Regions from separate parts of the Delftia sp. WSY_22 genome, predicted to be linked through region 2. Evidence: predicted binding sites of a transcription regulator. Region 2 holds the regulator's gene; the other holds the start of a gene.
The links. The regulator FNR, encoded in region 2, switches genes on or off when oxygen is low (the NO sensors DNR and NnrR bind a similar motif). The targets are predictions, from matches to a motif close to TTGATNNNNATCAA.
Positions count from the first base shown of each region.

Region 1: the regulator FNR is predicted to act here: its motif matches at 1,262-1,275, upstream of dsrO (sulfate reduction electron transfer complex DsrMKJOP subunit DsrO).

Region 1 covers NZ_JBICKN010000018.1:205,724-220,012, reverse strand. The annotation lists gene nrfD (NrfD/PsrC family molybdoenzyme membrane anchor subunit) at 1-285, opposite strand, end outside; gene dsrO (sulfate reduction electron transfer complex DsrMKJOP subunit DsrO) at 302-1,147, opposite strand; gene ACF8NF_RS10860 (hypothetical protein) at 1,481-1,945, shown strand; gene ACF8NF_RS10855 (hypothetical protein) at 1,930-2,331, opposite strand; gene dsbG (thiol:disulfide interchange protein DsbG) at 2,343-3,149, opposite strand; gene ACF8NF_RS10845 (TlpA family protein disulfide reductase) at 3,146-4,144, opposite strand; gene ACF8NF_RS10840 (MFS transporter) at 4,229-5,428, opposite strand; gene ACF8NF_RS10835 (TetR/AcrR family transcriptional regulator) at 5,573-6,160, shown strand; gene ACF8NF_RS10830 (response regulator transcription factor) at 6,311-6,973, shown strand; gene ACF8NF_RS10825 (ATP-binding protein) at 6,970-8,499, shown strand; gene ACF8NF_RS10820 (c-type cytochrome) at 8,690-9,427, shown strand; gene ACF8NF_RS10815 (c-type cytochrome) at 9,445-10,455, shown strand; gene ACF8NF_RS10810 (DUF2325 domain-containing protein) at 10,759-11,379, shown strand; gene fur (ferric iron uptake transcriptional regulator) at 11,376-11,879, shown strand; gene ACF8NF_RS10800 (nitroreductase) at 11,876-12,523, shown strand; gene ACF8NF_RS10795 (class I SAM-dependent methyltransferase) at 12,591-13,478, opposite strand; gene ACF8NF_RS10790 (hypothetical protein) at 13,607-14,113, opposite strand; gene ACF8NF_RS10785 (hypothetical protein) at 14,267-14,289, shown strand, end outside.
Region 2 covers NZ_JBICKN010000059.1:480,989-495,277, reverse strand. The annotation lists gene ACF8NF_RS28010 (cbb3-type cytochrome c oxidase subunit 3) at 1-73, shown strand, start outside; gene ccoP (cytochrome-c oxidase, cbb3-type subunit III) at 101-1,018, shown strand; gene ccoG (cytochrome c oxidase accessory protein CcoG) at 1,096-2,550, shown strand; gene ACF8NF_RS27995 (FixH family protein) at 2,608-2,922, shown strand; gene ACF8NF_RS27990 (hypothetical protein) at 3,105-3,392, shown strand; gene fnr (fumarate/nitrate reduction transcriptional regulator Fnr) at 3,474-4,193, opposite strand; gene hemN (oxygen-independent coproporphyrinogen III oxidase) at 4,355-5,737, shown strand; gene ACF8NF_RS27975 (sulfite exporter TauE/SafE family protein) at 5,743-6,468, shown strand; gene ACF8NF_RS27970 (HD-GYP domain-containing protein) at 6,642-7,886, shown strand; gene ACF8NF_RS27965 (bifunctional diguanylate cyclase/phosphodiesterase) at 7,883-10,369, shown strand; gene ACF8NF_RS27960 (sulfite exporter TauE/SafE family protein) at 10,333-11,151, opposite strand; gene ACF8NF_RS27955 (cell division protein ZapA) at 11,543-11,944, opposite strand; gene ACF8NF_RS27950 (DUF904 domain-containing protein) at 11,977-12,186, opposite strand; gene ACF8NF_RS27945 (cobyrinate a,c-diamide synthase) at 12,442-13,839, shown strand; gene ACF8NF_RS27940 (bifunctional adenosylcobinamide kinase/adenosylcobinamide-phosphate guanylyltransferase) at 13,839-14,289, shown strand, end outside.

The DNA of each region.
Region 1 (14,289 bases), on a different contig from region 2:
CACCGACATCCACGACCACGGCGTGAAGTGCGCATAGAAATGCCAGAAGCGCGCAGGCTGGTGCAGGTCGGCCAGCAGCGACACGGGCGCGGCGATGGCGCTGACGGCCAGCACCAGCACGGCGGCCGGCAGCAGGCGCGCCATGGCGCTGGCGCGCGGCGCCCAGGCGCAGGCGGCGGCCAGCAGGGCGGCGCCCGTGGCAATGCCGGCCAGGAAGAAGTACTGCACGGCCCAGGGCAGCCAGGCCGATTCGTAGGCGGGGGTCAGGAGTTCGACGATGTGCATGGGGTGCTCCTTGCGTTCAGTGGGAAGTGACCAGCCGCACGCTGGCCTGCCCGTCCACGCCGTCGACGAAGGCGTCGGGCAATCCCAGGTAGTACACATGCGGGTCCGTGCCCATGGCGGGCTTGAGCACCTTGAGGTCCTTGGCGTGCTCGCGCATGCGCTGGCGGATCTCACTGCCCTCGTCGTTGAGGTCGCCGATCACGCGGGCGCCGCCCACGCAGCTTTCCACGCAGGCCGGCAGCAGGCCGGCTTCCAGGCGGTGCTCGCAGAAGGTGCACTTGTCGGCGGTCTGCGTCTCGTGGTTGATGAAGCGCGCGTCATAGGGGCAGGCCTGCACGCAGTAGCCGCAGCCCACGCAGCGCTCGTTGTCCACCAGCACGATGCCGTCGCTGCGCTGGAAGGTGGCCTGCACAGGGCAGACCGGCACGCAGGGCGGGTTGTCGCAGTGGTTGCACAGGCGCGGCAGGTTGAGCATGGCCGGCGGCAGGTCCTCGTTGCCCGCGTGCTGCACCTCGTACTGCAGCACCGTGGTGCGGAACTGGCCCAGCGGCGGCAGGTTCTCCATGGAGCAGCTCACCGTGCAGGCCTGGCAGCCTATGCAGCGGCGCAGGTCCACCAGCATGCCGTAGCGCTTGCCGGCCTCGCCGGGGCGGCGCGGCGGCTGGAAACCCGTGGTGCTGGGCGCGGCCGCCGTCACGGGCAGGGCCACGGCCGCCATGGCGGCGGCCAGCAGGTCCTGCAGGAAGCCGCGCTTGCCTGCGGCGGGCTGCGCATGGGAGAGGGTAGGGGCGAGGATGTCCTGGGTGGAGGGCTTGCAGCTGCAGTCGTTGCAGCCGCTGCCGGCGCGGGATGTTTTTGGCATGGCCTGTCTTTCATCGTCCTGCGGCCACGGATCGTGGTCGCTCAAACTCAATAAAGCATTAAAAATATGCTTTTTATATTGAATTTAATATATGAAATTCAGGGCCTTGGTGGCTTGATGTGAGTCAAGCAATGGGCTTGCAAAGTGCCACCGACTGCCTGCCATGGACAGGCGCCCAAGGCAGTCCATAGCGTGTGGCGCGGGGATTAAGACGGGGTTAACAGGGTGACTGCATTCCTCGGGAATGCGGGGCGCGTATCGGAAATCACCCTCTTGTTTCCGTGCGCGGCCCCGGTCTACGCTGCTTGTGTCGCCACTGCCAAGGAGTTCTCCATGAACCATGCCCTGAACAGCCTTGCTTCGGAACTGGACCTTGCCGCCGAAGCCGGCGAGCACCTGAGGCTGCAATTCACACAGGCCTGCGTGGACCGCATCGCGCACCTGCTGGAAGACCCGGACGTCATCCGCTGCGCACAAGGCCTTCGCCGCTACCTGGACGGCCAGATCGACAGGCAGGAGCTGGACCGCCTGGCCCGCGAGGCCGCCAGCCTGGCCAACCACCACCAGGGATCACGCTCCCTCGACGGCTGCGGCCATGCCGCCGTGTCCGCCACCTATGCCACGGCCCATGGGCTGGCGGGCCGGGCGCTGCAGGCGGCCGACTATGCGGCCTACGCCATGGTCTATGGCGAGGGCGGCCACGGCGCCGTCACGGACCGGGAATCGTTCGAGCCCGAGTACCAATGGCAGGCGCGCTGCCTGGCCTCGCTGGCGCAGGCCGCTCAGCAGCGCACGTAGCACCAGGCCGACTGCTGCAGCAGGGCCAGTGACTCGATGCCGCCCTGCGGCAGCACGCGCATGCCGGCAGGCGCCTCGCGGCCCAGCTTCCTGAGCGTGTTCGGGCAGACCAGCGCATGGGCCAGGGCCTCTGCATCCAGATGCTGCGGCGTGCCCGGCGCGGCATCCAGCAGTGCCTCGACGGCCGGGCCGTTGATGACGATGCGGACTTCGGCACCGGGCCGGTCCTGGCGCAGGTTGGCCAGATTGCTGCGTGCACGGGCCAGGGCGCCGGGCGTGGGCGCATGCAGCACGATGCGCAGCGGCGGCGCATCCGGCCGGGCGGGGAACAGGTCGCTCCAGTCGCTGGAGGCGGTGGAATCGACGGGACAACGGCTTGTGCTCATGGTCGTCCTCATCATTTCCTGCCACGCGGCCCCATGACCTCTTCCAGCAGGCCCGGCGGCAGGCCGGTGCGTACCTGCACCAGCCCCTTGTCATCCTTCCAGACCAGGGCCGGCGTGGCACGCAGGCCCCAGGTGGACATCAGCGAGGCATGGCTGGCCAGCACCTGCCGCGTGGCCTGCGGCACCGGGGCCAGCGACGTGGCGCCCGCGCCTTCTGCGCTGGCGCGGCCGGCCTTGGCATAGGCACGTGCGTGCTCGGCCAGGGCCTGCTCTGGCTGGCGCGCGGTCAGCATGGCGGCGGCCTTGCCCTCGCTGCTGGGCTTGAGGATGCCCACCAGAATGTGGCGCAACTGCACCTGGCCGCTCTCCACCCAGGGCCGGGCATCGTTCCACAGCTGGTTGCAATAGGGGCAGTTGGGGTCGGTGAACACATAGACCGTGCGCGGCGCGTCGGCGCGGCCATCCGGTATGGACTGGGCGCGCTGCACATCGCTCCACAGCTGCTCGCCCATGGGCTTTTGCACGGCGGCCTGCAGGGCCTGGGCGTTCACGTCGCGGCCCTGGGCGTCGATGACCGTGCCCAGCACCCAGTGCTTGCCGTCAGGCATGCGGTAGATGGGCACGGGCTGGCGGTCGCGGTAGGCGGCCCAGGCCTTGAGTCCGCCCACGGCCGGCAGCGGTCCCACCAGGGTCAGTCCCTGCTGGGCCAGGAAATCCTCCGATGGCAGCTCGGACGCCGCAGCCGGCAGGGCCAAGGCTGCCGACAGTGCCAGGGCTCCTGCCAGTGCAGGCAGGGGAAACAGGGGGGAAGCGCTCATGAACATTCCTTCAGATGCTGGGCCAGGCTGGCGCGCGACAGCTCGCCCATGCGCATGCCGCACAGCCGGCCGTCGGCACCATAGAAATAGGTGGAAGGCAGGCCCCGCTGGCGCCAGTGCCGGCCGGCCTGCTGCTGCGGGTCGAACAGCACCTGGGCCAGCGGCAGCGGGGCCGTCGCCTGCTCGCGCCGCAAATAGCCCATCACGGCCTCTGCCGTCTCGCCCTGGTTGATCCAGATGAAACGCTCATCGGGCCGCTGCTGCTGGGCCTGGGCCAGCACCGGCATCTCGCGCCGGCAGGGCGGGCACCAGGTGCCCCAGAGGTTGATCACCATGGGCTTGCCATCGGCCTGCTGCAACTGCTGCAGCGAGACCGGCTGCGCCTGTCCGTTGACCAGGGTGAAGGCCGGCAGGGCCGGTGCATCTGCGGAGGGCAGCGCCTGCAGCAGGCTGCCCAGCACCAGCAGGGCCGCCCCCGCGCCCAGCGCCAGCCCTGTGGCGCGGCGCAGCACCGGGGAGCGGCGGCTGCGCCACAGCATGTACAGCAGCGCGGCCAGCAGGCCGGCCCACAGGTTCCATCCCCCGTCGCGGATATCGATGATGCGGCCTGCGAAGGCCGGCATCCCGCTCCAATCCCAGGGAGCAGGCGCGACCTCGGCCCACCACTGCGCGACATAGGCCAGGCGCGCCGCCAGCAGGCCGGCCAGGGTGCTCTGCCACAGCAGCGCATCCACGGCCTGGCCCGTGCGCCTTTCATTCCTGCGCGCCAGCCACTGCGCCAGCAGCCAGGCCAGCATGGCCACCACCACGCCCATCGGCAGGACCAGCGGCCCCAGCGCCAGGCTGGCGGGCAGGTGCAGCCAGGCGCCCAGCGCCGATAGCGCTGACGGCCCGCCAGGCTCTGCCGCTCCGGCAAGAACAGGCGAAGGCGCCAGCAGCAGGCCGGCAAGCAAGGGCAGGAAGGACGAAAGAAGAGGGGATGACCGGAGGTGCATGGAAGGGAGTTTCAGCCATGCGGGCTGACAGGCCGTGGATGCTGGCAGCGGGGAATTAACGGGGGGTTAACGGCCTGATGGCCATCAGGCTGCGACCGGTCCATTTCGCCCAGCCAATCCCATGGCCGCAGACAGCAGCAAGGCCGCAGCGGCCAAGCCGCCAGACAGCCAGAGCGTGGCGTGCAGCCCCCAGCCATCGACCAGTTGGCCGCCTGCCCATGAGCCCAGCGCAATACCGATGTTGAAGACGCCAACGTACAGCGCCGTGGCAATTTCCACGGCGCGTGGCGCAGCCTGCATCATCCAGGTCATCAGGCCCACCGATACGCCGCCGTAGGCCAGGCCCCAGACCAGCAGCACGGCGCCACCACCGGTTGGCGAGTCGCCCACGGACAGGAACAGCACAGGTGCCAGCAGCAGGCCCAGGGCGATCGCCGCCAGACTCGGCACCGTGCGGCGCGCCGCGATGATGCCCGCCAGGAAGTTGCCCGCAATGCCCGCGATGCCGTAAGCCAGCAGCAGCGCGCTCATCCATTGCGCATCGAACCCCGACACCGTCAGCAGCAGCGGGCGCACGAAGGTGAAGGACATGAAATGCCCGGCCACCAGCAGCAGCGTCAGTGCCAGCCCGGCCTGCAGCCTGCGGTTGGCCAGCTGATGACTGAATTGGCGCAGGCTGGCCGAGCCTGTGGCAGGCAGGGCGGGGAGAACGGCCATGTGCAGCGCCAGCACCAGTGCGCTGAAGCCTGCCATGCCACCGAATGCCCAGCGCCATCCCGCGAAATCGCCGATCAGCGCGCCCAGCGGCACGCCCAGCACCGAGGCCGCCGCCACGCCGCCAAAGATGATGGAGGTTGCCAGGCCCATCGACGCCTGGGGTACCAGCCGTGCCGCCAGCCCGCCCGCGATTGCCCAGATGCCGCCCATGCAAAAGCCCACCAGGACGCGCGCGGCCAGCAGCCAGATCAGCGACGGCGCCAGCGCCGAGGCCAGGTTGGCCAGCACGAGCAGGGCCAGCAGTCCGCACAGGATGCGGCGCCGGTCCATGCCGCCCGCCGCCATCACCACCAGCGGCGCGAACAGCGCGGCCAGCAGCGCCGGCAGCGAGATCATCAGGCCGGCCCTGCCCATGGAGGTGCCCAGGCTGCCAGCAATGGATGTGAGCAGGCCGACCGGCAGCATTTCCGTGGTCACCACGGAAAAGGTGGCCAGGCCCACGGCGGACACGGCCAGCCACGGGCGGAGCGCGGCGGGTTCGGGCCGCGTGGAGGAAGACGAATTCATGGTCCAGATCCCTTCAAACAGGTGGGGGGTGTTGCACCGCCGTCGCGGGACAGAGAAAATACATACGCTGCGTATGAATAGAATCCTATATACATACGCATCGTATGTAAATAATCATGCACGCCGTATGTAAGGAGATTGGCCATGGTCCGCCGCACCCGCGCCGAGATGGAAGAAACCCGCGCCACGCTGCTGGCCACGGCCCGCAAGGCCTTTGGAGAGCAGGGCTACGCCGATGCCTCCATGGACGATCTCACCGCGCAGGTGGGCCTGACGCGGGGCGCGCTGTACCACCATTTCGGCGACAAGCAGGGCCTGCTGGCGGCCGTGGTCGAGCAGATCGATGCCGAGGTGGATGAACGCCTGCAGGCCATCACCGCCCATGCCCGGGATCCCTGGCAGGGCTTTCGCAGCCGCTGCCGGGCCTACCTGGAAATGGCGCTGGAGCCTGAAATCCAGCGCATCGTGCTGCGCGATGCGCGCGCGGCTTTGGGCGGAGCGCTGCCGCAATCGCAGCGCCACTGCATTGCGTCCATGCAGGCACTGATTGCGGACCTCATGGCGCAGGGCATCGTGGCCCGGGCCGATCCGCAGGCGCTGGCATCGCTGATCTACGGCAGCCTGGCCGAAGCGGCTTTCTGGATTGCCGAGGGCGAGGACGCCGACCTGCGGCTGGAGCGCGGCGCGGCGGCGCTGGACCTGCTGCTGGGCGGGCTGCTGGCCCGGCCCTGAGCGGGCCGCCTGGCCGCATTCTTGTGCGCGTGCCTGCGAAATTCGGCGCACCGCCGCGCCAGCGCGGCAAATCTGCGATGCTCAGTCGCTTTTCGTTCCCGACTTGGATACAGACGGCGGGGCCTGGCGCCAGGCCCTGCGGACAACAACATGCATGTTCTCTTGGTGGAAGACAACGCGCTGGTGGCCAGCGGCGTGAGAGCCGGCCTGCAGCTGCAGGGCTTTGGCGTGGATACCGTGGCCTCGGCCGGGCAGGCGGATGCGGCCATCCGTTCCTCGCATTTCGATGCCTGCGTGCTGGACCTGGGCCTGCCCGACGAGGATGGCCTCTCGCTGCTGGCGCGCTGGCGCGGCCAGGGCCTGCAGGTGCCCGTGCTGGTGCTGACGGCGCGCGATGCCGTGTCACAGCGTATCGAAGGCCTGCAGACCGGCGCCGACGATTACCTGGTCAAGCCCTTTGACCTGCACGAACTGGCGGCGCGCCTGCATGCGCTGCTGCGCCGCGCGGCCGGCCGCAGCGTGGACTGGATCGAGCTGGGCGAGGTGCGCATCAACCCCGCTGCCGGCCATATCCAGCGCCAGGGCCGCACCGTGGAGCTGTCGCGCCGCGAGTGGTCGCTGCTGCGCGCGCTGCTGCAGTCGCCGGGCCGCATCCTGAGTACCGAGCAACTGCGCGACAGCCTCTACGGCTACAGCCAGGACGTGGAGAGCAATGCCGTCAACGTGCATGTGCACCACCTGCGCCGCAAGCTGGGCCATGAACTGGTGGAGACGGTGCGCGGCGAGGGCTACCGCCTGGGCCTGCACCCATGATGCGCAGCCTGCGCGTGCGCCTGCTGGCATGTCTGTGCCTGGCGCTGTGCACGCTGTGGGGCGGGGTGGCGGCCTGGATGTTCTCGGACATGCGCAACGAGCTGCGCACCGTGCTGGATGACCGGCTGATCGCCTCGGCGCGCATGGTGGCAGGCATCGTCCACCAGTTCCGGCCTGCCCGGGAGCTGCCGCAGGACTGGAGCCCCATGCTCAACGTGATCGCGCGCGACGGCGTGGCCTGCGAGGTCAGCCTGGTGCGCGGCGAGGTCCAGCCCGTGCGGCCCGAATCGGCCCTGCCGCAGGTGCTGGCCAAGACCGAGGGCAGCCCCGTGTTCCCGCAGAGCATGCCGCTGGGCTTCTCGACCATCATCAAGGGGGGCAAGCCCTGGCGCACCTATGTGCTGGAGGACCACGGCGTGCGCATCGCCACGGCCGACCGCATTGATGTGCGCGAGGGCCTGATCCACGGCTTTGCCTACACCATCGTCCTGCCCTTCGTGCTGGCCCTGCTGGCCAGCATGGGGCTGATGTGGTGGGCCGTGACCCAGGGCCTCAGGCCGCTGGAGGCCCTGCGGCGCGAGCTGGCGCGCCGCCCGCCCGGCGACGATTCGCCCGTGGCCCAGGGCCTGCAGACGCGCGAGCTGGCGCCGCTGGTGGGCACGCTCAACCAGCTGCTGCACCGCGTGCGCGCGGCCATCGACCGCGAGCGCCGCTGGAGCGACGACGCGGCCCATGAGCTGCGCACGCCGCTGACCGCCATCAAGACCCATGTGCAGGTGGCGCAGATGGCGCTGGCGGCGCCCGGCATGCCTGCCGGCCTTCTGGCCGCGCCGCCCGGCTCCATGGCCCGCGATTCCCTGGCCCAGGCGGGCGAGGGCGTGGAGCACCTGCAGCACACGCTGGAGCAGTTGCTGCTGCTGGCGCGGCTGGAGCAGCATGAACCGGGCGCCGCCAATGCGCTGGCCTGCGGCGATGCGCCTGCCGATGCGCTGCAGGCGCTGGACAAGGCCTGGCAACTGGCGGTGAATGCCGTGAGCGCCGGAGCACCGGCGCCGGCGCAGCGCCAATGGTTGGACACGCACCAGCAGCCCGGCAATGGCGCCTGGCCGCTGGCCATCTCCGAGCCCCTGCTGGTCTCGGCCCTGCGCAATCTGCTGGAAAACGCCCTGCGCCATGCGCCGCAGCATCCCGTGGAACTGGCCGTGCGGCCCATTGGCGCCATGCCGGGCAAGACACAGCAGCCGGGCTCAGACTATGTGGAGTTCACCGTGGCCGACCATGGCCCGGGGCTCAGCGCCGAGGAATGCGAAGAGGCCACGCGCCGCTTCTGGCGCAAGCGTCCCCAGGAGCATGGCAGCGGCCTGGGCCTGCCCATCGTGCAGCGCATCGCCGAATGCGCAGGCGGCTGCCTGCTGCTGCAGCCGCGCAGCCTGTGGCGGCCCGAAGAAGGCGATGCGAGCGGGCTGGTCGCACGCCTTTATCTGCCGTTGGCGGTGGGCGCCGGCGCACTGGTGCCGACGCACTGACGAGAGCGCACCGACGCCGGCGCATTAACGCCGACTTAATCTGCGCTGCGTATCGTGCCGACCTGGCTGGCCAGCCGCGCAGGCATTGCGCTGTGCGGGGGCAGCCGCAGGTATCCAGAACTGACCCCGTCCGCCGCTGCCGCGCACCTGCCGGCGCCCACGCATGGCAGGGCAACAGCCTCTTCCCACGATGAACCGCATGAACAAACAGACCCTGTCCCGGTCGTGCATCGCCATTGCTGTCGGCATCTGCATGCCGATGGGCGGCGCCTGGGCACAAGACACCTCCGCTGCGCAGGCGGCAGTGCAAGGCAACGCTGCCGCTGGCCAGAAGATCGCCCAGGCGGGCACGCCCCAGGGCGCGGCGGCCTGTGCCACCTGCCACGGCGCCAAGGGCGAGGGCATGGCGGGCTTTCCGGCCCTGGCCGGCCAGCACGCCGGCTATCTGGCGCGCCAGCTGCAGCGCCTGGCCGACGGCAGCCGGCAGGCGCCCGTGATGGCGCCCATGGCCAAGGCCCTGTCGGCCCAGGACCGTGCCGACGTCTCGGCCTACTACGCCAGCCTGCCGCTGCCCATCCAGCCCGTGCGCGGCCCGCTGCCCAAGGGCAAGGACGATGACGGCGCCTGGCTGGTCGAGCGTGGCCGCTGGGCCGACGGCATTCCTGCCTGCGCCCAGTGCCATGGCCCTGGCGGCGTGGGCGTGGGAGCGGACTTCCCCGCCATCGGCCACCTGACGGCCGACTACATGCAAAGCCAGGTCGCCGCCTGGAACAAGGGCCAGCGCGAGGCCGGCCCCCTGGGCCTGATGGGCAAGATCGCCCGCAAGCTCACGCCTGAAGACATCCAGGCGGTGGCGTCCTACTACGCCCGCCTGCATGGCGCGGGCACAGCCACCGCAGCCACGGCCTCCGCGCCGGCCAAACCCTGATGGACCGGGAGCCGATCATGTCCGACACACCACGCAATCCCGCCCCCGGCAGTTCCAACACCGCCGAATACATCGTCGTTGCCTGCCTGTTCGCCGGTCTGGCGGGCACACTCGCCTATGGCATGTACGTCAGCCGTCCAGCCCGGCCCGACGTGCCGGTCAACGTGGCCGCCGCACCCGCCGCACCCGCTGCTGTCCCCGCAAAGCCCGATGCCCAGCCCGTTCAGGGGGCTGCCGACGGCGCAGCCTTCACGCCGCCCGGTGCCCGCGACATTCCGGACACTCCCATGGGCGAGTGGATCCGCCGTGGCGAGGCCATCTTCCTGCGCACGCCGGCCAACGCCGTGGGCTTTTCGGGCAACACCCTCAACTGCGTGAACTGCCACCTGGACGCAGGCCGGCTCAAGGGCGCCGCACCCATGTGGGGTGCCTACCCGCTGTACCCGGCCTACCGCAAGAAGACCAACCACGTGGACACCTTCGCCGAGCGCGTGCGCGGCTGCTTCATGTACAGCATGAACGGCAAGGCGCCCGACGACGGCCATGACATCCTCGTGGCGCTGGAGGCCTATGCCTACTGGATGGCGCAGAAGGCGCCCACGGGCGAGAAGCTGCCCGGCGCGGGCTTCACCAAGGTGGGCAAGGCCGCGCAGGAGCCCAGCTTCGAGCGCGGCGCCAAGGTGTACGAGGCCAAGTGCGCCCTGTGCCACGGCCCTCAGGGCCAGGGCCAGGAAGTAGGCGGTGTAACCGTGTTCCCGCCGCTGTGGGGCAAGCAGTCCTACAACTGGGGCGCGGGCACGCACGAAGTGGACAAGGCCGCCAGCTTCATCAAGGGCAACATGCCCTACGGCAACCCCACGCTGGATGACCAGGAGGCCTGGGACGTGGCCACCTACATCAACAGCATGGAGCGCCCCCAGGACCCGCGCTTCACCGGCAACGTGGCCGACACGCGCAAGCAGTTCCACGACAACCCGTACTCGCTATACGGCACCGAGGTCAACGGGCGGCTGCTCAAGGGGCTTTGAGCGGATCGGACAGGCAACGGCAGGCCGGGCGCAGGCCTGCGTTGCTGCAAGGGACAGGGCGCTGACAGCCGCCCTGCAAGCGCATCTGCGCCGGTGCGGCCTTTGCACCAGACGGCGTACGGTCATCGGTTTGACGGCCGGCATTTCATGATTTAATAAGAATCATTCTCACTGATTTGCCGACGCATCCGGCTTGCACCGCAGCACACCGCCTTGCCGGCAAGCCCGGCCCGTGCCGCACGCGGCCACGCGCAAAGGCCTTCGCGCGACCGCCGCGCGATGCTCAGGTTTGCCGAGGAAACCATGACCCAGACCTTGGACGACATTCAGCAGCTGGCGCACGAGCACCAGGTGCTGCTGCGTGGCTACGGCCACGCCCAATTGCGCAGCAGCGAGCTGCTGTGCCTTCAAGCCCAGGAAATAGAGAGGCTGCAAAGGCTGGTGATCCGCCAGCGCGCGGCCTTGATGGCCAAGGAAACCCAGCTGCTGTGGGCGCGCGAGGAGCGCGAGGCGCTGGAGAAGGCCATTCCCGGCCTCTCGCGCCGCGTCACGCTGGCGCGGCGCGTGGAGTCGCTGCTGGTGCGCGTGCAGGACCTGTTGCGCGAGCGCGCACGCTGGCAGCGCCAATCGGCCGCGCCCCTGGCGCAGCCCGCCGTGCCTGCAGCGGGCGCGCATGCGCGGGAGCCCGAACAGGACGCCGAGGCCTTCGAGGCCAGCCTGCGCGAGGCCGACCTGGTGATCTGCCAGACCGGCTGCCTGAGCCACGGCGAGTACTGGCGCGTGCAGGACCATTGCCAGCGCACGGGCAAGACCTGCGTGCTGGTGGAGCAGCCCGATGCGCTGCGCATCGTCCGCATACACCGGGGCGCCGACGGCGGCGACAACCCCGCCATGACGCTGAGCCACGGAGACACGACCGCATGACACGCAGCAAGATGCCCCTGAGCCCGGGTGGCGAACCCGAACTGCGCAGCGTGGGCCTGAAGGCCACGCTGCCGCGCATGCAGGTGCTGGAAATCTTCAGGCAGAGCGCATCGCGCCACCTGCATGCCGAGGACGTGTTCCGCCTGCTGGCCGAGCGGCGTGCCGAAGTGGGCCTGGCCACCATCTACCGCGTGCTGTCCCAGCTGGAGGCGGCGGGCCTGCTGCTGCGCCAGACCTTTGAAAGCGGCAAGGCCGTCTTCGAGCTCAACGAGGGCCCGCACCATGACCACCTGATCTGCCTGCAGTGCGGACGCGTGGATGAATTCAGCAACGACCACATCGAGGCACTGCAGCACCAGGTGGCCCAGGCCCACGGCTACCGCCTGGCCGACCACCGCCTGGCCCTGTACGGCCATTGCAGCGCGTGCTCGCAGCTGCCACCCGAATCACCGGCACAGCCCGAGCAGGCAAGACAGCCTGCGCTGCAGGACAACGAATGAGCACCAACGACAGATCCCTGACCCCCGAGCAGCGCGTCGCCCTGGACCTGCTGATGTCGCGCCAGTCGCGCTGGCCGCTGCAGGACCCGGCGCCGGGCGCAGACGTGATCGACACCGTCATCGATGCTGCACTGCGCGCCCCCGACCACGGGCAGCTGCGGCCCTGGCGCTTTGTGCTGGTGCAGGGCGATGCGCGCCATGCGCTGGGCGAGGTGTTCGTGCAGGCCGCCAGGGCGCGCGACCCGCAGGCCGACGCCGAGCGCTTCCGCGCCAAGGCCTTGTCCGCCCCGCTGATCATTGCGCTGGGCGTGCACCTGCAGCCCGAGCACAAGGTGCCAGAGAGCGAGCAACTGCTGGCCGGTGGCGCTGCCGCCATGAACATGCTCAACGCCCTGCATATCCTGGGCTTTGGCGGCTTCTGGGCCAGCGGCGCCAACAGCCACGATGCGCGCGTGCGCGAGGCCCTGGGATTCGAGCCCCATGACCGGCTCGTCGGCCTGCTGTATGTGGGCACGCCCGTCTCGGCCGGCCGCGAAGCCCTGCGGCCGCCGCGCAACCGCTTTGTGCGCGAATGGCAGCCCGGGCAAGACCTGGTGCAAGGCCGGGCCCTGGCCCTGTCCGCCAGCGCGGCCGACGCAGGCTGATCCTGGTTCCTTGAAGCAAAGATGCCCGGCTTGACCGGGCATCTTTCGTTGCGGCTGAGCAATCGGCCTAAGCCGCCGTCTCGACCGACTTCAGCTGGTAGATGGCATAGAAGTGCACGCCAAAGGTCCAGCGGAATGCCGGCCCCACCAGCGAGTAGGGCGGGCCGTAGCCTTCCATCACCTGGTGCGCGGCCACCAGCTGCAGGCGGGGATGGGCTTGCGCCAGATCGGCCTCGCGGCGCAGGCCCCAATGGAACTGGGCCTGGGTGAGCCGGACCGAAGGGTGCTGGCTTGCGCGCCCGGCCGCCAGCCAGCACATGGCGTCGAACACCAGCTCCGAGCCCGGCGGGCTGCGCTGCGCAAACGTGGTCCACAGCGCCTGCATCTGCTCTGGCTGCAGGTACATGGAAACGCCCTCGGCCATCATGAACACCGCAGGCCCGGACCTGTCGGCCGGCAGTCCCAGCCGCTGCCACCAGTCGGCATCGGCCAGGTCGAATTCGCGGATCTCCTGGCGCTCCGATTGCCGGGGCAGCAGCTGCCTGCGCAGCGCGGTCACCGGTCCCAGGTCCGCATCCGTCATGTGCATCTGCCCGTTGTCCAGCCATTGGAAATAGTCGCTGAGGCCGCAGCCCAGGTTCACCACATGGCCCTGCTGCTGGCGCTGCAAGAAGTCCTGCGCCAGCGCGCGAAAGCAGTGCGTGCGCGCCAGCACGCCGTAGATGCTCTGCCGGTCCTGCAGCCACCGGCTGCCGTCGTCGCCCAGCTGGGTCAGGGTGTCCAAGGCGTGGGCGTCGCTGACGGCCATGCCGGGAAACAGCCGCTCGCCCAGGGCGCGGGCGGCCAGTGGAATGCGCAAGGTCTCGCTGACATCGGACAGTTTTTCCTGGCGTGGCGAGGAGGGCTGCGCGTCGGGCAAGGCCGTCGCGGCCGTCGGGGCAAGAGATTCGGGCATGGCGGGCTCCTGTGCGTTGCCGGCCGGGGCGGGCGGCATCCACCTTCCATGAATTGCTTCAAGGGCTGATACCCATATTAGGGCCTGTTCGCACGAATGCAGGCAACCCGAAGGGAAGCTGCCTGCCATCAATCCTTGTTCACCTTGTGGTCCTCGCCCTTGGCCTGTTCCATGGCCTCGGGCTCCAGCTCCTCGGCGGAGCGGTTGAGGTGGATGAAGGCACCCCAGCCCAGCAGCAGGACACCCACGGCGCTGACCAGGGCGGCGGGATAGAGCAGGTGGGCCGGCTCTTCCTGCGTCTTGAAGGCAGCGACCAGGGCTTCGACGGCCAGGGCCACGACCAGCACCACCAGAAAGCGCGAGAGAAACCGGCGCACGCGCGTGGGGCCGCTGATATGGGCCTCGCGTATGACCTCCTCTTCGGTGATGGTCTGGGCGATCTGCAGCGCGACCACGCCCGAGGCCAGAATGCCCAGCGCCTCGACGATGCGCAGGCCCGAATCGCCATCCACGCCATGCGCCATGGCGTTCCAGCCCTTGAGGCCTGCAATCCACAGCAGGGCGATGGCCGCCAGCGAAAACAGCAGGGCGATGAGCGCGTGCACGACGGTGAAAAGGGTATGGAGTGCTTTCATGGCAAAGGGCGGAGAGTGGGCCGTGGCGCATGTTTCCACGGCGCCGGCGCGCCGCTTGTAGGAAACGGCGAACAGCCGTGGACAGTGGCAGGCAGCGGTGGGCAGGCGCGGTGCCTGCCCGCGGGTGCGGCGCATGGATAAAATCCCCGGACCATGTCCAGATGGTTCATCGTGGC
Region 2 (14,289 bases):
GTGGTGGGCGTTCGCCCGCCGCAACCAGGCCCGTTTCGAAGAGGCCGCCCAGCTGCCGTTCGAGCAAGACTGAGTCCCTCCACCAGAACGAGAACTTCCCATGAGCGATTTCGTAAACAACTTCTGGTCGATCTATGTCACGGCGATCACGCTGGGCGGCATCATCGGCTGCCTGCTGCTGCTGTATCTCACCGCACGCAAGAAGGTGGTCCCCTCGGCCGACAACACCACGGGCCACGTCTGGGACGAGGACCTGCGCGAGCTGAACAACCCCATGCCCAAGTGGTGGATGTGGCTGTTCATCATCACCTCGGTGTTCGGCTTCGCCTACCTGGCGGCCTATCCGGGCCTGGGCTCGTTCGCGGGCAAGCTGGGCTGGACGCAGCTGGGCGCCTATGAAAACGAGATGGCCAAGGCCCGCGCGGACCTGGAGCCGCTGTACGCCAAGTTCACGAGCATGAGCACCGAAGACATGGCCAAGGACCCCCAGGCCATGGCCATCGGCGAGCGCCTGTTCATGAACAACTGCGCGCAGTGCCACGGCTCGGATGCACGCGGCGGCAAGAGCTTCCCCAACCTGACCGATGGCGACTGGCTGCATGGCGGCACGCCCGACAAGATCAGGGAAACCATCACGGCGGGCCGCATCGGCATCATGCCGCCCATGGCCGCTGCCGTCGGCACGCCCGACGATGTGCGCAACCTCTCGCACTATGTGCTGAGCCTGTCGGGCAGCCCGCACGACTCGCTCAAGGCTTCGCTGGGCAAGTCCAAGTTCACGGCCTGCGCCGCCTGCCATGGCATGGACGGCAAGGGCAACCAGGCCCTGGGCGCGCCCAACCTGACCGATGACATCTGGCTGCACGGCTGGGGCGAGGCCGCCATCACGGCCATGATCAACAACGGCAAGCACAACGAGATGCCTGCCCAGAAGGACAAGCTGACCGAGGCGCAGATCGCGGTGCTTGCCTCCTATGTCTGGGGCATGTCGCACAAAGACGGCGCAGTCCGTCAATAAGGACAGGGGGCGGCGCTGCGGCGCCGCCTTTTTGCCTTTTGAGTTTTCAGATATTCCAAAAAACCAAGGAACCCACCATGAAGCCCGAGAACGGGGATGATGCCGGGAAGCCTCCCCGCAAAGTCATTCCGATCACGCCTGCCGACCCGGACCCGGGCCAGCTGGTGTCGATGTTCGAGTCCGAGAAGAAGGTCTACCCGCGCTCCATCAGCGGTGTCTTCGCACGCTGGCGATGGGCTCTGGTGTTTCTCACCCAACTGGTTTTCTATGGCCTGCCCTGGCTGGAATGGGGGCAGCGCCAGATGGTGCTGTTCGACCTGGGTGCGCGGCGCTTTTACCTGTTCGGGCTGGTGCTGTACCCGCAGGATTTCATCTACCTGGCGGGCCTGCTGATCATCTCGGCGCTGGCGCTGTTCCTGTTCACGGCCGTGGCCGGTCGCCTGTGGTGCGGCTTTTCCTGCCCGCAGACGGTCTACACCGAAATCTTCATGTGGGTGGAGCGCAAGGTCGAGGGCGACCGCAGCGCGCGCATGCGCCTGGACAAGAACGGCTGGACTTTTGAAAAGCTCTGGAAGAAGTCGCTCAAGCAGTTGCTGTGGATTGCCATTGCCCTGTGGACCGGCTTCACCTTCGTGGGCTACTTCGTGCCCATCCGCGAGCTGGGCGGCGAGCTGCTGGCGCTGCAGGGCAGCTGGCAGGTCTTCTGGGTGCTGTTCTACGGCTTCGCCACCTATGGCAACGCCGGCTACATGCGCGAGCAGGTCTGCAAGTACATGTGCCCCTATGCGCGCTTTCAGAGCGCCATGTTCGACCGCGACACCATGATCGTCAGCTACGACACGGGCCGGGGCGAGCCGCGCGCGCCGCGCACCAAGAAGGTGGACTACAAGGCCCAGGGCCTGGGCGACTGCATCGACTGCAAGATGTGCGTGCAGGTCTGCCCCGTGGGCATCGACATCCGCAACGGCCTGCAGTACGAATGCATAGGCTGCGGTCTGTGCATAGACGCCTGCAATTCCATCATGGACAAGATGGAGTATCCGCGCGGCCTCATCCGGCTGACCACGCAGAACGCCATGGCCGGCCTGTGGCGGCGGGCCCAGGTGCTGCGCCGCATCTTCCGTCCGCGCGTACTGGTCTACTCGGCCGTGCTGATCGGCCTGAGCATGGCCATGATCGTGAGCCTGGCGCTGCGCCAGTCGGTCAAGGTCGACGTGATACGCGACCGGGCATCGCTGTCGCGCATCGTCGCGGGCGGCAAGCTGGAAAATGTCTACCGCCTGCAGATCATGAATGCCACCGAGCAGGCCCAGCGCTACCGCATCAGCGCCCATGGCCTCGACGGGCTGGAGCTGGCGTCCGAGCAGGAGGTCGAGGTCGGCCCGGCCGAGACGCGCGGCATTGCGGCGCGGCTGCAGATTCCCTACGGTTCCGCCGAGCCGGGCTCGCACACCGTATTCTTCGATATCGATGCCGTGCATTCAGGCGCGGGACGCGCGTCCGAAAAGGCCGTCTTCCTGGTGCCCCGGTGATATGTCTGGCCGGCGCCGCCCAGGCTGCGCCGGCTGTTTGAAAGAAAGAGGTTATCCATGTCTTCCAGTCCCGCAGTCTCCGCGCCCGCCACGGCCCCTTCGCATCCGGACGCCGGCAAGCCCTGGTGGAAGTTCGCCCATGTCTGGCTCGTGGTGGCCGGCCCGGCCGCCGTCGTGGTGGCCGGCGTGGTCACGGCCGTCATTGCGATCAATGGCGCCGATCCCGTGATCGATCCTGACTATTACCGAAATGGCATCACCATCAACGAGCGTGCCGATGGCGTGCGCGAAGTGCCCAAGAGCCTGGCGCCCGCGGTCACCGGCCGCAACCACGCGGCCACGCCCGCGCAGGACCATCCCACGGACCGCTGAACGCAGGAAAATGCCGTGCACAAGGCCGCAGTCGCGGCCTTTTTTGCATGGTGGATGGCATCTCCAGCATGCGCGAGGGCCAAGGGTTTCCTACAGGCAGTGCAGGGTGCGCAGGGCTTGGCACGGTGCGCGGGCGGCGCGCACAATGAAAGCCACCCCTCGACAGCTCAAGGAGATCGCTGATGTTGGCCCAACGCTGGATGTGGATTGCCTGGCCGGCCTTTCTGGCCGCCGCCGTGATGGAGATGCTGGTATTCGCCTTCGTGGACCCGCTGGAGCTGCACTGGCTCGGCGACCTGGGCTGGTCGCGGCAGGGAATCTACACCCTGGCCTTCTTCGCCTTCTGGGGCGTGACCATGCTGTCCAGCCTCATGACCACCATGCTGGGACGCTCCACGCACGATCTCAACGACGGCGTGGTCTCCGAGCCGGACCCAAATCTGGCCATGCAGGGCCTGGGGCGCGATTGAACCTGCGTGCACTGCAATGGCAATGAACAAGGCCCGCGATCGCGGGCCTTGTTCATTGCCGGGGGGCGGGGCCTTGCGGCCTCACTGGCACTGCTGGCTGTTGACGATGCGCTTGAGCGCGTCCGTGTCCAGGATGCGCAGATGGCGCTGGCGCACCTCGATGATGTTTTCCTCGGCAAACTTCGAGAAGGTGCGGCTCACCGTCTCCAGCTTCAGGCCCAGGTAGCTGCCGATTTCCTCGCGCGTCATGCGCAGCACCAGTTCCGACTTGGAAAAGCCCCGGGCGTGCAGGCGCTGCACCAGGTTGAGCACGAAGGCGGCCAGGCGCTCCTCGGCACGCATGCTGCCCAGCAGCAGCATCACGCCATGCTCGCGCACGATCTCGCGGCTCATGACCTTGTGCACATGGTTTTGCAGGGCCGTGACCTCGCGCGACAGGTCCTCCAGCTTGTCGAAGGGCATGACGCAGACCTCGGCGTCTTCCAGCGCGACCGCATCGCAGGTGTGGTGGTCGTTGACGATGCCATCCAGGCCGATGATCTCGCCGGCCATCTGAAAGCCCGTGACCTGGTCGCGCCCGTCCTCGGTGGCCACGCAGGTCTTGAAGAAGCCCGTGCGGATGGCGTACAGCGAGGTGAAGGACTCACCGTTGCGAAACAGCAGGCCGCCGCGCTTGACCTTGCGGCGCGTGGCCACGATGTCGTCGATGCGCTGCATCTGCTCGGCATCCAGGCCCATGGGCATGCACAGCTCGCGCAGGTTGCAATTGGAACAGGATGCTTTGATGGTCTGAAGGTTCATGGAGTAAACATCAGCGGCGCAGCAGTGCGCCGGCGGTGACCTCGTGGATGGCGATGAGTTGGATCAAATTGTCGCAGCACTGCCGCGAACAACTCTTGATATGAGTCAAGGACGCGGCCAATGGGCTGCGGCACAGTGGACGACATTAGAGGAAAAAACCCATGACCGCTGTCACCCCAGAGCTGCTGCGTCGCTTCGACGTACCGGGGCCCCGATACACCTCGTTCCCCACGGCCGATCGTTTCGTGGAGGCTTTCGGTGCTGAAGACTATATCCTGGCACTTGAGCACCGCAAATCGAGTACCGCAGCGCGGGCCATGCCTTTGTCGCTGTATGTGCATGTGCCGTTCTGCGAGTCGCTGTGCTACTACTGCGCCTGCAACAAGATCGTGACGCGCCACCACGATCGCGCTGCCGTCTACCTGGACTACCTGGCGCGCGAGATGGCCTTGCACACGGCCCATTGCGGCAAGGGCCAGGCCGTCAGCCAGTTGCACCTGGGCGGCGGCACGCCCACCTTCTTCTCGGACGATGAGCTGCGCACGCTGATGGCCCTGCTGCGCGAGCATTTCAAGCTGGAGCCGGGCGGCGAATACTCCATCGAGGTCGATCCGCGCACCGTCAGCGTCGAACGCCTGGCCGTGCTCAAGGAGCTGGGCTTCAACCGCCTGAGCTTCGGCGTGCAGGACTTCGACGAACAGGTGCAGATCGCCGTGCACCGCGTGCAGCCGGCCGAGCAGGTGTTCGCGCTGGTAGCGGCCGCACGGCAGCTGGGCTTTGCCTCCATCAACGTGGACCTGATCTACGGCCTGCCCAAGCAGACGCCCGAGTCCTTCGAGCGCACGCTGGCCCAGGTCAATGCGCTGCGGCCCGACCGCATCGCGCTCTATGCCTATGCCCACCTGCCCGAGCGCTTCAAGCCGCAGCGGCGCATCGCGGCCGAGGACCTGCCCCAGGGCGCCGACAAGCTGGCCATGCTCTCGCGCTCCATCGCGGCCTTCATGGAGGGCGGCTATGTCTACGTGGGCATGGACCACTTCGCCTTGCCCGAGGACGCGCTGGCCGTGGCCAAGCGCCAGGGCCGGCTGCATCGCAACTTCCAGGGCTACAGCACCCAGCCCGACTGCGACCTGATTGCGCTGGGCGTGTCGGCCATCGGCAAGGTGGGGGCCAGCTACAGCCAGAACGCCAAGACGCTGGAGGAGTACTACGACGCCATCGACGCCGGCCACCTGCCCGTGGTGCGCGGCCTGGCACTGTCGCGCGATGATCTGGTGCGGCGCGCCGTCATCATGGCCATCATGTGCCAGGGCGCCGTGCTGTTCGAGCCCATGGAGCAGGCCTGGCTGCTGGGCTTTCGCGAGTACTTCGCCCCCGAGCTGGCGGCGCTTCAGGACCTGCAGGCCAAGGGGCTGGTGCAGATCAGCGACGAGGGATTCCAGGTCACGCCCATGGGCTGGTACTTCGTGCGTGGCGTGGCCATGCTGTTTGACCGATATCTGCAGGCCGACAAGAACCGGGCGCGGTTTTCGAGGATCATCTAGGCCCCATGCTGTTGTCGCTGCTCTGGACCGCTTTGATCATGGGGCTCGTCGGCGGGCCCCATTGCCTTGCCATGTGCGCCGCGCCCTGCGGCGTGGTCACGGGCGGGGCGGGGCAGGGCACGGTACAGGGTGGGGAGCAGGTGGTCGCCGTCCATGGACTGCAAAGCCGGCTGTGGCTGCGCACGGCGCTGTTCCATGGCGGGCGGCTGGCCGGCTATGCCAGCCTGGGCGCCGCCTCGGCGCTGGCCATGGAAAGCCTGTCCTGGCTCACCAGCCAGACCACGGCGCTGCAGCCGTTCTGGACGCTGACCCATGTCGCCGTGATGGCCTGGGGCCTGGCCATGATGGTGCAGGCCCGCCAGCCCGCCTGGCTGGAGTCTGCGGGCCGCGCCGCCTGGCGGCGCGTGCAGCCCTGGGTGTCCGCCCCTGGCGGCACGCTGGCGGCGGGCTATGCCTGGGCGCTCATGCCCTGCGGACTGCTGTATTCGGCCGTGCTGGTCGCCGCGCTCAGCGGTGGCCCCTTGCAGGGCGCATCGGCCATGGCGGCCTTTGGCGTGGGCAGCGGGCTGTGGCTGGTGGCCGGCCCCTGGCTGTGGCGGCTGGGCCGCCAGCGCCTGAACGGCCTGCGTGCCGAATGGGGCACGCGGCTGGCCGGCCTGATGCTGGTGGGCGTAGCCGTGTGGGCGCTGTGGATGGACCTGATCTACAAGCCCAGTCTCTGGTGCCGATGAACAACAGCGGGGGACAGACTTGGTCCTGAGGGTCGCGGATTGCCTGCAAGGCCCTCAGAACTGGAGATAATGCCCGAATCATCGGCTTACATTTGCCGATTCCTTCAGCCTCGGGGCCGTTGCCGCGCGTGAACCATTCCGTCCTCATCGATATCCGAGACCTCCGTCCGGGCATGTTTGTCCAGCTCGATGTTGGATGGCTGAACCATCCCTTTCCGGTCAGCAGCTTCAAGATCACCTCCAGCGCACAGATCCAGACCCTGAAATCCCTGGGCCTGGAGGCGGTGCGCTGCGTTCCGCACAAAAGCGACGCCTGGCCGGCCGAGGTGCGCACTCCTCCGCCGCAGCCGCTGCCCGCTGTGGCGGCCGCTGCAGCCGAGCCCGCCGAGGAACCTGCACCCGCAGCGCCGCTGCTGCTGTCCGTGCCCAACTGGCGTGGCCGGCTGGAGGACTGCAATGCGCGCTTTCAGAAGGTGGAGCGTGGCTATGTGGCCATCGAAACCACCCTTGCCAGCGCGCCCGAGCAGGCGCGCATGCCCACCGAAGCCCTGGTCGACGGCTGCCTGGCCGAACTGGCCGGCCCGCAGGACGTGGCGATTCACCTCCTGTCCGATGGCGTGGGCAGCAACCAGAGCGTGCATGCCGTCAACGTGACCGTGCTCGGCCTGCTGCTGGGCCGGGCCCTGGGCCTGGAGGCTGCGCTGCTGCGCGACCTGGGCCTGGCGGCGCTGCTGCACGATGCCGGCAAGCCGGTGGCCGGCGCCGAGGGCATGCACGGCCTGGCCCTGGAGTCTTCCGTGCCCGACGCGCTGCGCGACCGCTACGAGCGCCATGTGGGTGAATCGGTGGCCATCGCCATGCGCATGGGCCTGTCGGCCCAGGTCACCACCGCCATCGCACAGCACCATGAATGGGCCGACGGCACGGGATTCCCGCTGAGCCTGGTGGCCGAGGACATGGAGCTCACGGGCCAGATCCTGGCCCTGGTCAACACCTATGACCGCCTGTGCAATCCCGGCGATGCGCAGACGCCGCACACGCCGCACGAGGCGCTGTCCATGCTGTTCAGCCGGCTGCGCGACAAGTTCGCCGCGCCCGTGCTCAATGGCTTCATCCGCATGATGGGCGTGTTCCCGCCGGGCTCGGTGGTGGAGCTGACCGATGGGCGCCATGCCATGGTCATGTCCGTCAATGCATCGCGGCCGCTCAAGCCTTCGGTGATGGTCCATGACGCCAGCGTGCCGGCCGCCCAGGCGCCCGTGCTGGCGCTGGAGCTGTTTCCCGCGCTGGGCATACGCCGGGGCGTGGCTCCTGCGCAGTTGCCGCGCGACGCGCTGGACTATCTGTCGCCGCGCCGGCGTGTCTGCTATTACTTTGAACGGGCGGTGGAATTGGATCCGCCGAAGGTGGCGTCTTGAACAAGCAAGCGCTCAACCGCGCCTGGCCCCGCCTGCTCGATGCACTGCAGGAGGCGCTGTGGCTGATCGATGCCCGCAGCCTGAAGGTGCTGCGCGCCAACGCCGCCAGCGAATCCGTCACCGGCTATGAGACCGATGCCGCCGTGGGACTGCCCGTGCAGGTGCTGGCCGCCACGCCGCAGCAGCAGGCGTTCTGGAGCGACCCTTTCAACTGGCAGGCCGGCGCCCAGTTCATTTCCGAGGTGCGCCGTGCCGACGGCCAGCTGGCGCCCGTGGAGATGCGCGTGCGCGCGCTCGACGGCGAGGTGCTCCTGGTCAGCATGCTGGACCGGCGCGAGCAGGCGCTGCACGAGGCCGAATTCGAAAGCCTGCTGGGCGAGTTGCGCGCCACGCTGGAGTCGGCCGCCGACGCCATCCTGGTGTGCGATCCCGATGGCCGCATCCGCGCCTTCAACCACCGATTCGCCACGCTCTGGGGCATTCCCGAGGCGTTGCTGGTGCGCCGCAACGACGCGGCCATCCTCGATCACCTGGCCGGCCAGGTGCGCGATGCCGAGTCCTACGCGCAGCAGTTGAAGCTGCTGTCGGCCCAGCCCCTGATGGAAGCGTCCGACGTACTGGACCTGCGCGACGGCCGCATTCTGGAGCGCCGCGCCGTGCCCCAGCTGCGCCGGGGCCTGCCCATGGGGCGCATTTTCTCCTTCCGCGACATCACGGCCGAGGCCCAGACCCAGGCGGGCCTGGAGCTGGCTGCGCGGGTCTTCGAGTCCAGCCTGGACGGCATCTTCATCGCCGATGACCACATGGACGTGGCACGCACCAACCCGGCCTGCGAACGCTTGCTGGGCGGCATGCCCGTGCAGGGCCGCACGGTGGAATCGCTGTTCGAAGCCACCGAAGACCCATCCGACACGCTGGGCGACCTGGCCCGCATACAGTGGCATCAAGGCGGCTTCTGGGAGGGCGACCTGTGGCTGCGCCAGGCCGGCGGTGCGCGCTGCGCCGTGCGCCTGTCCTGGGTGCCGCTGCGCAATGCGCAGGGCGACGTGGTGCAGAGCATCGGCTTCATGCGCGACCTCACCCAGCAGCGCGTGGCACAGCAGCGCATCGAACAGCTGGCCTACAGCGACGCGCTCACCGGCCTGCCCAACCGGCTCAATCTCACGGAGCGCGTGGATGCGGCCATCGAGGCCGCACGCGCAGGCGGCACGGTGTTCAGCATCCTGTTCATCGACCTGGACCGCTTCAAGATCATCAACGACTCGCTGGGCCACCAGTTCGGCGACCGAGTGCTCAAGCTGGTCGCACAGCGCCTGAGCGACTGCATGCGGCCGGTAGACATCCTGTGCCGCCTGGGCGGCGACGAGTTCGTGCTCTACCTGCACGGCTGCAACGCCGAGCTGGCTGCCGCGGTGGCCAGGCGCATCCTGCAGGAGATGGAGCGACCCTTCCTGCTCGACGGCCTGGGTTTTTCCGTGCAGTGCAGCATCGGCGTGGCCCAGTACCCGGCCGACGGCCTCACGCTGGACGAGCTGATCCGCCAGGCCGACACGGCCATGTACCGCGTCAAGGAGCGGGGCCGGGGCCATTTCAGCTTCTACCAGCCGCAAATGAGCGCGGGCCTGCTGTCGCGCATGAAGCTGGAGCATGCCATGCGCCAGGCGCTGGAGCATGGCCGCATGGCCGTGTACTTCCAGCCCCAGGTGCACATCGACAGCGACCGCATCGTCGCGGCCGAGGCGCTGCTGCGCTGGACCGACCCCGAATTCGGCGTGGTCTCGCCCGGTGTCTTCATTCCGCTTGCCGAGGAGTCGGGCTACATCGTCACGCTGGGCGCCTGGGTCATGGAGCAGGCGGTGCAGGAGGCTGCGCGCTGGCAGAAGCAGGGCATGCCGATCAAGGTGTCGGTCAATGTCTCGGCGCTGGAATTTCGCCAGTCGGGCTTTGTCGAGCGCGTGACCGAGCTGCTGCGCCGCTATGGCCTGGAGCCCCATCTGCTGGAGCTGGAGCTGACCGAAAGCATCCTGCTGCAAGATGCACAGGACATGGCGCTGCGCGTATGCCAGATCGCCGATCTGGGCGTGGGCATGGTCATCGACGACTTCGGCACCGGCTACTCCAACCTGGCCTATCTGAAGAAGCTGCCCATCTCCAAGATCAAGATCGACCAGAGCTTCGTGCGCGGCCTGCCCAGCGACGAGGGCGACCAGGCCATCGTCGGCGCCATCATCAGCCTGGGGCTGGCGCTGGGCGTGGAGATCGTGGCCGAGGGCGTGGAAACGCACGAGCAGCTGACGGCCATCCACCGCATGCAGGGCCACTACTTCCAGGGCTTTCTGTGCGCGCCGGGCCTGCCGCGCGAGCAATTCGGCGAATGCCTGCAAGCCCAGCGCGCCGGCATTGGCGCCATCGCCTACCGGCAGAGAATGGCCCAGGTGGCAAGCGCTCAGCTGCCCGCGCTCAAGCCTTTCCAGAGCATGTAGGCCGCCAGGCCGAACAGCAGCGTGGCGAAGATCCGCTTGAGCTGGGCCACGGGCAGCCGGTGCGCGGCCCGCGCGCCCAGCGGTGCGGTCAGCACGCTGCAGCAGGCCAGTGCCAGCAGGGCCGGCAGCCACAGGTAGCCCAGCGAGTATTCGGGGCGCCCCGCGTCACCCGCGCCGGTGAAGATCAGGCCCGCCGCATTCACCACGGCAATCGGAAACCCCAGCGCCGCGCTGGTGCCCACGGCCATGTGCATGGGCACCGAGCAGCGCATCATGAAGGGTACGCTGATGAAGGCCCCGCCTGCTCCCACCAGCCCCGAGATGAAACCCAGGCCCGTACCCGCACCGTACAGCCCCAGCGGCCCCGGCAGGGCGCGCGTGGCCGTGGGCTGGCTGTTGCTGCGCAGCATGCGCAGCGCCATGTAGCCGATGAACACGCCAAAGAACAGCGCCAGGTACTTGCCACGCAGCAGTGCGAAGACTCCCAGGCTGGCCAGCAGCCCGCCCGTGATGATGCCCGGCGCCAGGCTGCGCACGATGTCCCAGCGTACGGCGCCGCGACCGTGGTGGGCGCGCAGGCTGGAGATCGAGGTGAACACGATGGTGGCCATGGCCGTGGCGATCGCCATCTTCACGGACAGGTCCGGGCCGACCCCGCGCTTGTCGAGAAAGTAGGTCAGAAACGGCACAAGCACCATGCCGCCGCCCACTCCCAGCAGGCCGGCCAGGAAACCGGAGCACAGGCCCAGCAGGGCCAGTTCGAGAAACAGCAGATCAGGCATGCGGCGGCAGATCGGTAGTGGAGGGGCGGGCAACAAAAAACCCGGCGCACCGTGGAGGTGCGCCGGGTTGGAATCAGGTGTCTGCAAAGACCACCGGGCCGTCATCCTGAACCGGGGTTCAGGGGGGCAAGGGCAGCCAGACGTTGGGTTCATCTGACGCGAGACGATCACGCTCGAATGGCAATGTACCAAGCCCGGGCTCATAGAGCATTGGTCCAAGGAACTATAAAGCCCGGCGGGTTTGCAGACGCCTCCATTCTAAGGCCGTTGATCAGGCCCGCGATCAAGTTCTTTGAACGGCATGGGCTTTTCATTGACATGGGCGATGCAATGAAAACAGCCTCCGAAGAGGCTGTCGTGCGGGGCAAGGAAAGGCAACGGCGGCCCAGGCTCAGATCAGCCGCGCATCGCCCTCCAGGGCCTGGTCCAGGCGCAGCACCAGTTGCTCGGCAAGGGCCTGCTGGCGCGCACGCTCGGCCAGTTCCTCGGGGCTGGGCTCGGGCGGCTGGGATGGGGCGTTGTGCTGGGAAGCGGCCTCGTCATGCAGGGACTGCATCTCGGCCTGGGCCGTGGCCATGGCGCTTTCCTGGGCTTCGCGGTCCAGCACGTCGAAGGCCATGTTCAGCGCGGACAGCACGGCCACGCGCTCGCGGGAGCGGACCTTGCCGCTGTCGCGGATGCGGGTCATGGCCGTGTCCACACGGCGCACGGCTTCGAGCAGACGCTCTTCCTGGCCATCGGGGCAGGTCAGCACATAGCTTTGCTGCAGGATTTGCACTTCGATCTGCTTCATGGGCGTTCGGGGCGTCGGCGGTTGCGAAGGGGTCAGGCCCCCTGGTTGGAGGGCAGGCGCTCGATCAGGGCATCGACGCGGGCCCGGGCGGCGTTGAGCCGCGAGCGCAGCGAATCACGCTCCTGGGTCAGGGCCGCCACCTGCTCGGCGAGCAGCGCATTGGTGCGTTGCAGTTCCTCGTGGCGAACCAGCAGGCGCTCCACGCGCTCTGCAATGTGGTCGAGGGAAGTCTGGGGGGTCATAGACACTGAGATTGTAGGACGTGCGAACGAAGTGAGCACATTCCGTGGAAGTATCCGAGGAAACCTGGTAACAGGCAGGCGTACACGGCTTGACGTCAGCGCCTTGCTCGGGTATTGGAGAGCGAGCGCCAGACTGTCTCACAAAATCGTAGCGCCATCTGTAGGACTCGTCTGCTTCGGCGGGATGTATTGCGTAAGCATTGGTTGCGGCCGCGGTGCGGGCGCGCACTACAATGCGCCGCGCGGAGCGAACACATGAACATTGACCTTGGCCAGGGCGGGGCACGCTGCCCGGCGCTGCTGATCACTTCCACGGCTTCGGGCCAGGGCAAGACCACGCTGACGGCTGCGCTGGCGCGGCTGCATGCGCGCCAGGGCCGGCGCGTGCGCGTGTTCAAGTGCGGCCCCGACTTCCTGGATCCGCACTGGCATGAACTGGCCAGCGGCGCGCCCGTGCACAGCGTAGACCTGTGGATGACGGGCGAGTCCGACATGCTTGCACGCCTGCACGCAGCCGCCTGCGAGGCCGATCTCATCCTGGTGGAAGGCGTCATGGGGCTGTTCGACGGCACGCCCTGCGCGGCCGATGTGGCCGAGCGGCTGGGCCTGCCGGTACTGGCCGTCATCGACGCCTCGGGCATGGCCGGCACCTTTGGCGCGCTGGCCCATGGCCTGCAGCACTATCGGCCGGGCCTGCGCTGGGCCGGCCTGCTGGCCAACCGCGTGGGCAGCGCCCACCATGCCGATCTGCTGCGTGCCGGCCTGCGCGATCCCTCGCTGTGGCTGGGCGCGCTGGCGCGCGTGCAGGGCAAAGGCGCCGCCTCGCTGCTGCCCGAAAGACACCTGGGCCTGGTCGCCGCACATGAACTGGACGATGCGCTGGTGCGCCTGGACGTGGCCGCCGACGCGCTGCAGGCCACGCCGCTGGGCCAGTTGCCCTGGCAGGCCGGGCCGGGGCAGGGCGCCAGCTGGCAGGACTGGTCCGTGGATTTTGAGCTGCCTGCCGAACGCACCGAGCAGGTGCAGCCCTGGCTGGCGGGCCGCACCGTGGCCGTGGCGCGCGACGCGGCCTTCAGCTTCATCTATGCGGCCAACCTCGACTGCCTGCGTGCCATGGGCGCGCGGCTGGCGTTTTTCTCGCCGCTGGCCGGCGAGCGCCTGCCGGATTGCGATGCGCTGTGGCTGCCCGGGGGCTATCCCGAGCTGCACCTGGATGCTCTGGCTGCCAATGCCGCGCTGCGCGGCGACATCGCCGGCCATGTGGCTGCCGGCCGCCCGGTCTGGGCCGAGTGCGGCGGTATGCTGGCGCTGTGCGAGCGACTGACCGACACTGCGGGCCGGAGCACGGACCTCTGGGGCCTGTTGCCTGGCCATGCCTGCATGCAGCCGCGCCTGGCGGGACTGGGCATGCTGCAGCTGCCCACGCCCTGGGGCCTGCTGCGCGGCCACACCTTTCACTACAGCCGGCTGGAGACTTCCATGACCGAGGCCGGGCGCAGCAGCCGTCCGGGACAGGACGCCCATCCCGACCGGGGCGAGGCGCTGTACCGCCACGGCAGCGTGCATGCCAGCTATTTCCATGCCTGGTTTGCCTCGCAGCCGCGTGCCGTGGCCGCGCTGCTGGGCGCCGACATTCCCCCGGGGACCGCGTGATGACCGAGCCCATCTCCACCGTTTCGCTTCCCCGCAGCCAGCTCATTGTGGGCGGCCAAAAAAGCGGCAAGTCGCGCCGCGCCGAATTGCTGGCGCGCGCCTGGCTCGATGGCGCACCGGACCGCGAGGCCGCGCTGATCGCCACCGGCCAGCCCTGGGACGACGAAATGCGCGAGCGCATCGCCCGCCACCGGCGCGACCGCGCCGAGCGCGTGCCCGGCATGGCCACGCTTGAGGAGCCGCTGGACCTGGCCGCCATGCTTGCGCGGCACAGCACGCCGCAGCGCCTGCTGGTGGTGGACTGCCTGACGCTGTGGCTGACCAACTGGATGATGCCGGCCCAGCCTTCCGAGGAACTGGCGCGTGGATGGGAGGGCCAATGCACGGCCTTTCTGGCCGCCTTGCAAGCTGCGCCCGGCCCGGTGATCCTGGTCGGCAACGAGATCGGCC